Regions from separate parts of the Halorhodospira halochloris genome, predicted to be linked through region 2. Evidence: predicted binding sites of a transcription regulator. Region 2 holds the regulator's gene; each other region holds the start of a gene.

Region 1 (2,265 bases), 760 kb from region 2:
GGCCTTACCAAACAAGGCCCGGGCCAGGATCAAGGCAGCCACTACGCCACCAGCTGCGGCAAGGTTGGTGTTCATGAAAACTGTCGCCACAGCATTAGCGGCATCGGCCGACGAGACCGAGAGTTCAGAGCCGCCATTAAAGCCGAACCAGCCCAGCCAGAGGATCAGCGTTCCAAGCGCCGCCAGGGGCATGTTAGCTCCAGGTATCGCCCGCACTTGGCCACCAGGGCCATATTTGCCCTTGCGGGCACCTAAGACAATAACGCCGGCAAGTGCCGCTGCAGCACCGGCCATGTGGACTATCCCAGAGCCGGCGAAATCGGCATAGCCTAACTCATCAAGGAAGCCGCCACCCCAGCTCCACATGCCTTGAATGGGGTATATAAAGCCTGTCAGCACCACTGCAAAGATGAAGAAAGACCAGAGCTTCATCCGTTCTGCGACGGCACCAGAGACGATCGACATTGCGGTAGCAACAAAGACTACCTGGAAAAAGAAATCAGAGAAGTACGAGAAATCGGCCTCTCCTGCCCGGGCCATTTCAGCTGTAACTGGCTCGGTTGCTGGCAGCAGAAACTGGATGGTCGGCAAAAATCCGAGGATGCCACCGTCACTTTCATACATTATGTTCCAGCCGATAAGCATGTACATGATAACGGCTATCGAATAAAGACCGACATTCTTGGTAAGAATCTCGGTAGTATTCTTCGCCCTTACCATGCCCGCTTCGAGCATCGTAAATCCTGCCGCCATCCACATTACCAAAGCGCCGGATAACAGGAGGTAAAACGTATCCAGCGCATATGCCATTTCCATTACATCTTCCATCGGACTAATCCTCCGCTAAGCGTTATATGGCGACCCAGTTAGAGTGCATCATTGCCGGTGTCACCCGTCCGGATACGCACAGCCTGCTCGACGTTGAAGACAAAAATCTTACCGTCACCAATCTTGCCGCTATTTGCGGCATTGGTAATGGCATCGCAGGCGCGGTCGACTAAGCCGTCCTCTACCGCAACCTCCAGTTTCATCTTGGGCAAGAAATCGACTACGTATTCAGCCCCACGATAAAGCTCCGTGTGCCCCTTCTGCCTGCCGAAACCCTTAACCTCAGTGACAGTAATCCCCTGCACGCCAATGGCTGAGAGGGCCTCACGGACATCGTCGAGCTTGAAAGGCTTGATAATCGCCGTTACTAATTTCATGATTGACGTCCTCATTGCACGTTATGCGGAACCTCAGCGAGAAATAATCGCTGCGATCATCAGGGGATCTGCATAAGGCATGCCAGGCCGGAAAATTACGCCAACATCACCCCTGGGGGTCGATTCACGGCTCGAAATGCCCCACAATGGATGAAAATGCATTCTCCGCTGCACCAAATCGGTGCGAATCGATGAGGGTTAAGGCAATGCTCGACAACAAAACTATCGATGATCTAGCACAAAAACTGACCGCCAGCCTGCCGGCGGGAGTAAGGGAGTTTCACGAGGAGGTAGAGAAAAATGTCCGTGCCTCTCTCCAGTCTGGGTTCTCACGCCTGGACCTAGTCACCCGGGAGGAGTTCGACGCCCAAGCTAAAGTACTTGCTCGGACTAGAACGCAGCTTGACGAGCTAAGCCGCCGGGTAGCAGAGCTGGAAGCCAAACAGTCAGAGGGGAAATCTTCTCAAGACGGGCAAAACTAGCTGGACATCTAGGAGCCTACCACCTATAGTCCAGGCAACGGCAAGGAAAGCCAAACGCCCTATAGGGAAGATACAATCCCCTTCAGGGGGCTAGGACTGCCTTCATGAGCCACCTGCGATAACCATGCGCAGATCTGTGCGTATGGTATCGCGCTTGGTGCGACTCCATGAAGGCAAACACATAATGTATTTGATGCGGCCAAGGAGGGCCTGATGACTCTTGCCATTGCATGGGCGCGCGCAGCAGTTGGGATTACTGCTCCAGAAGTTCGAGTAGAAGTACATATAGCCATGGGATTACCATCCCTGGCACTAGTTGGCCTGCCCCGAACCGAAGTGCGCGAATCGCGGGCCCGGGTATATAGCGCAATAACCAACAGCGGTTTCCTATTCCCATCCGGGCGCATCACAGTCAATATGGCCCCAGCCGATCTGCCGAAAGGCGGAGGCAGATTCGATCTCGCCATCGCCATGGGCATCCTCGCTGCATCGGGCCAAGTCAACGGGGACATCGAGCATCTTGAATTCGTTGGTGAGCTTACCCTCGGCGGCGAGATACGTTCAGTAGGTGCCGTACT
Region 2 (2,265 bases):
TCAGATCTCAGCCGAGCCGAGCGCAAAAGTGCAGCAGAAGAGCTGCTAGAAGACTTTGGCGTAAATCACGTTCGCGATTCTATGGGAATTTCTCTGTCTGGAGGGGAAAGGCGTCGGGTTGAGATTGCCAGAGCCCTTGCCGCTAATCCGCAATTTATTTTATTGGATGAACCCTTCGCCGGAGTCGACCCAATATCGGTTGGCGACATTCAACGGATAGTTCGCCGGTTAGCCGATCGCGGCATCGGTGTTCTCATTACCGACCACAACGTACGCGAAACCCTGGGCATTGTTCAGAGGGCATATATCCTTAGCGACGGCCGGGTCTTAGCTGCAGGAAACGCCCAAGAAATCCTCGCTGACCCTAAAGTAAGGGAGGTCTATCTGGGTGAGGATTTTAGCTTATGATAAGCTTTAGTGTAGTACTGTTTGAAAATTTAACCACCACTGTAAAGAATTTGATATGAAGCAAACGCTTCAGCTAAGAGTGGGCCAACAGCTGGCCATGACGCCTCAGTTACAGCAGGCCATTCGGCTGCTGCAGCTGTCTAGTCTCGAATTGCATAACGAAATCCAGCAGGCGCTGGAATCCAATCTAATGCTGGAGACTGATGAGGGCGAAGAGACAAGCGTTGCAGACAAGTCAAATCAGGATCAAAACGCGGAAGAGCAACCTAGCGGTGAGGCAATACCCGACGAACTACCCTTGGATACCAGCTGGGAAGATATTTATGACGCCAGCTACGCCTGCGCATCCCCAGGAGCTGATTCAGCCACAGACATCTTAGAGAATCGCAGCTCCAACCCCCAGGGACTGATAGAGCATTTGCTCTGGCAAGTGGAGATGGAGGACCTTACCGAGAGTGAACGTTTAGTTGCCGAGATCATTGTTGATTCTATTGATGAGGACGGCTACCTCCAGTCAAGTGTTGAAGAGATACACGGCCAGCTTCCGACAAGCATCCATTTCAGCCCTAGCGATGTGGAGTCTATCCTTGCCCGTATCCAGCGCTTGGATCCGCATGGCATAGCCGCTCGATCACCTGCAGAGGCACTTTTTATTCAGCTTGAGCAACTCCCCGAAACCACACCTTGGCGAGGGGAAGCGATGGAAATAGTCCTCAACCACTTGGAACGAGTCGCCGAGCAGCGCTATGACGAGATACAAGCCGAGCTAGGCTTGAGTGGCTCGGCTGTTGACGAAACACTCGAACTGATCAGGAGCCTCGATCCTCGGCCGGGTCAACAACTGAGCAACTCTGCACCAGAGTACATCATTCCTGACGTTACCGTATTCCGCCAGGACGGCGCTTGGCATGTTGAACTCAATCGCGAGATGACGCCTACTCTACGGATCAACCCCTACTACGCCAGTCTCGTTAAACGCGGCGATACTAGTGCCGATAATCACTGTTTACGGACCCACCTCCAGGAGGCTCGCTGGTTGTTAAAGAGCTTGCAAAGCCGCAATGAGACGCTGCTTAAGGTGGCCAGCGCCATCGTCGATCGGCAAAGAGAGTTCATGGACCACGGCGAGGAGGCCATGCAGCCTCTGGTATTGCGCGAGATAGCCGAGACAATTGACATGCATGAGTCTACAATATCGCGGATAACAACCAACAAATACATGTACACACCACGTGGGACGTATGAGTTCAAGTACTTTTTTTCCAGTCACGTAAGCACCACAGATGGAGGTGAGGCATCTGCTACTGCCATCCGGGCACGAATAAAACGCTTGATAAGCGCTGAAGAGACCAGCAAACCGCTTAGTGACAGCGCCATCGCTGAATCTCTCAGGGATGAGGGCATCAAGGTAGCACGTAGGACCGTAGCCAAGTATCGTGAATCTTTGGGCATTGCCTCGTCTTCGCAACGCAAAGTCAAACAAAGAGGCTACGGCAATAAGACGCAAGCTGCAGAACTTCGCAAATGAAGGATCCAAGCCATGCAAATCAAACTCAGCGGTCACCATATAGAGATTACCGACTCCTTACGCGACTATGTAAATGACAAGATGAGCAGGCTACAGCGTCACTTTGACAATTTGATTGACACTGAAGTCATACTATCTGTTGAAAAATTGCAACAGAAAGCGGAGGCTAATATACAGCTCGGCAGTGGTGGAGGCAGGGTATTTGCAAATGCAGTCTCTAATGATATGTACGCAGCAATCGATGCGCTGATCGACAAACTGGATCGGCAGATAAAGAAACAGAAGGATAAAGCGGTAGACAAGAAACGTCAGGGCACGTCCTTAAAGTC
Region 3 (2,265 bases), 140 kb from region 2:
AGAGGCTAAGGCATCAGACCTTCTTCGCCTGATTGAGCGCAAATTCGGATCTCAGGCAAAAAGGCTCTATAAAGAGCGAGTGGAGAATGCTTCCCTAGAACAGCTTGATCACTGGTTTGATCGAGCCATAGATGCTGCACGAGTAGAGAACGTTTTTGCTGAAGATTAAAGCCTTTTAGCGCAAGATTGCTCGGCAGAGAGGGCACACATAACGTAACTCAAAACTAATGGGTTTGCTTCACCCGACTAGATGGCCAGAGTCGGCTGGTGTTCTGCAAGCTGCCATGTAACATGTCCCTCCCTCTAAAAGAAGAGTTACCAAATCGCTTCACCGGTAAGGTGCTTGCCTACACCGAGGGCCTCGACTAGACGGATTTCGTGGCCAGTAGTCTCACTTACGATGCCACCCTGCGCAATCTGGAGCTGATCGGCGAAGCCGCCACCCATATTTCGGATGAGGTTCGGGACGAGCATCCTGAAATCCCCTGGAGGATGATCATCGCCACCCGCAACCGCCTCATCCGCGGCCACCTCGGTATCGACGATGACACTCTGTGGAGCATCATCCAGGATGACGTGCCCCGACTTTTGCCCCAGCTCAAGGCGCTGAAAGATGAAGTGTCGTGGAACCCGGCAGATTCATGAGCATCCTCACCTACGTACCTGCATCTTCGAGCAATCCATTTCGCAGATCTCTCCTGCTCCATCCGAGAGTTATCTTAGAAGTCGTCTCTGCCGGCGGATGTGAATCGTCTGCTCAGCGTTGGACAAGAAAATCTTGCCGTCACCGATCCTGCCGCTGTTAGCAGCATTAGTAATAACATCACAGGCAAGGTCCACTAGGCCATCCTCCACGGCCACCTCAAGCTTCATCTTAGGTATGAAGTCGACTACGTACTCAGCCCCGCTATAGAGCTCGGTCCGCCCCCTTTGACGCCCGAAACCCTTTACCTCGGTGACGGTCATCCCCTGCACACCGATCGCGCAGAGCGCCTCCCGGACATCGTCGAGCCTGAAAGGCTTTATAATTGCCGTTAACAATTTCATACTTCATGCCCCCCGTTTCGATTTTGTTTCGTACCCCCAGTTCACAAATTTAGCTGCGGTATATAGGGGATTGCATAAGATATGCCACCCCTGGCTAGCAGCTTGGATCCCCTTCCTGGGTGCCTCCAAGGGCCCCCCCTGAACCACTGGGTTACTCCGGTGTAAAAATCGAGCTTATCGTCGAGTTTGAGAGCTCAAGGTATGGCTAGAAATCGTGCCCAAACATTACTTCATGGGTAGCCGAACGAAGTTGCTTGGAATCAGCCAAGCGGGGGGGGCAGCACTTTCTAGTGAGCCAAGGAGTGGATCTGCCGACCGAGTGAGCGCTAGCACTGCTTTGGATGGCGGGAACAGGCAGATCGGCACGTTGTGAAGCCGCTCTGAAAACCGACCCTGTTGTAGAGGTCTAGACGGTATTTACGTGGCCCTGAGTCAGCGTAGTGCTGGGCCCTGGTGCCAACTAATGGCGTATTTTTTGCAAGGTTTCTTGGAAAAGGCGAAAAAGAGGCTCTGGAGGTTGGTATAACAGCTGTTGCAGGCCTATAGCTGCGATTTGCCCCCCTCCGGCAGTCGGCTAGTCGCTAATCAAAGGCGGTGAGTTTCGCTAGTCGCGAGCGCCGGTTGACGGAGCTGATACTTCAATGGGGGAAAGATGACTTACGATGCAGCACAAAGGGAAGGGCATAGGCTCGCATTTTTAGCAAGTATCCTCGACAGTCAGCCGGGTGCTGTCTGTGTTGTTGATAAAGAAGGCTGTTTTACCTACATCAACGCAGCTGCTTGTCAACGGCTCGGTTATCCCGATCCGGAGGAGTTGCTCGGAGAGCGCTTAGAATCAGTGGTGTACGCTTATCGGGATGACCCTTGCGCCCTGGCGCTCACTGAGCAGCTAATTCAGGTTGCGAGAACTGGCTCCTCACAAAACTTCGAGTCAGTAACTTGGCTTCGAACACGCAATGGCGATCCCCTTGCGGTAATTGTTGAAGCTGCTGTGCTGCGTGAAGGTGAAAAGACGGCGGGTACGGTTGTTACCTTCCGCGAGTGCAAAAAGCAGCAAGAGTGTGTGGACGAGGATATACATTCAGTTCAACAAGACTCCAAAACAAAATTTCAACAGCAGTTGATCGCACTACTTGATCAGACGCCGGATATAATCGCGCTACATGACATTAGCGGGCAGCTGATTTATGTCAATGCCGCAGGCAGGGAAAAGCTCGG

The links. The regulator sigma-54, encoded in region 2, starts transcription at its own class of promoters, with help from an activator protein. The targets are predictions, from matches to a motif close to TGGCANGNTNCNTGCTT.
Region 1: HH1059_RS12765 (P-II family nitrogen regulator) is a predicted target of sigma-54. The motif match lies at 1,274-1,290, and genes of this name have one in related genera.
Region 3: HH1059_RS09850 (P-II family nitrogen regulator) is a predicted target of sigma-54. The motif match lies at 1,118-1,134, and genes of this name have one in related genera.

The regions. Positions count from the first base shown of each region.
Region 1 covers NZ_AP017372.2:2,789,045-2,791,309, forward strand. The annotation lists gene amt (ammonium transporter) at 1-828, opposite strand, end outside; gene HH1059_RS12765 (P-II family nitrogen regulator) at 867-1,205, opposite strand; gene ubiK (ubiquinone biosynthesis accessory factor UbiK) at 1,412-1,687, shown strand; gene HH1059_RS12775 (YifB family Mg chelatase-like AAA ATPase) at 1,901-2,265, shown strand, end outside.
Region 2 covers NZ_AP017372.2:2,028,500-2,030,764, forward strand. The annotation lists gene lptB (LPS export ABC transporter ATP-binding protein) at 1-408, shown strand, start outside; gene HH1059_RS09300 (RNA polymerase factor sigma-54) at 464-1,936, shown strand; gene hpf (ribosome hibernation-promoting factor, HPF/YfiA family) at 1,949-2,265, shown strand, end outside.
Region 3 covers NZ_AP017372.2:2,169,703-2,171,967, reverse strand. The annotation lists gene HH1059_RS09860 (Rpn family recombination-promoting nuclease/putative transposase) at 1-169, shown strand, start outside; gene HH1059_RS09855 (HepT-like ribonuclease domain-containing protein) at 379-645, shown strand; gene HH1059_RS09850 (P-II family nitrogen regulator) at 715-1,047, opposite strand; gene HH1059_RS09845 (PAS domain-containing protein) at 1,700-2,265, shown strand, end outside.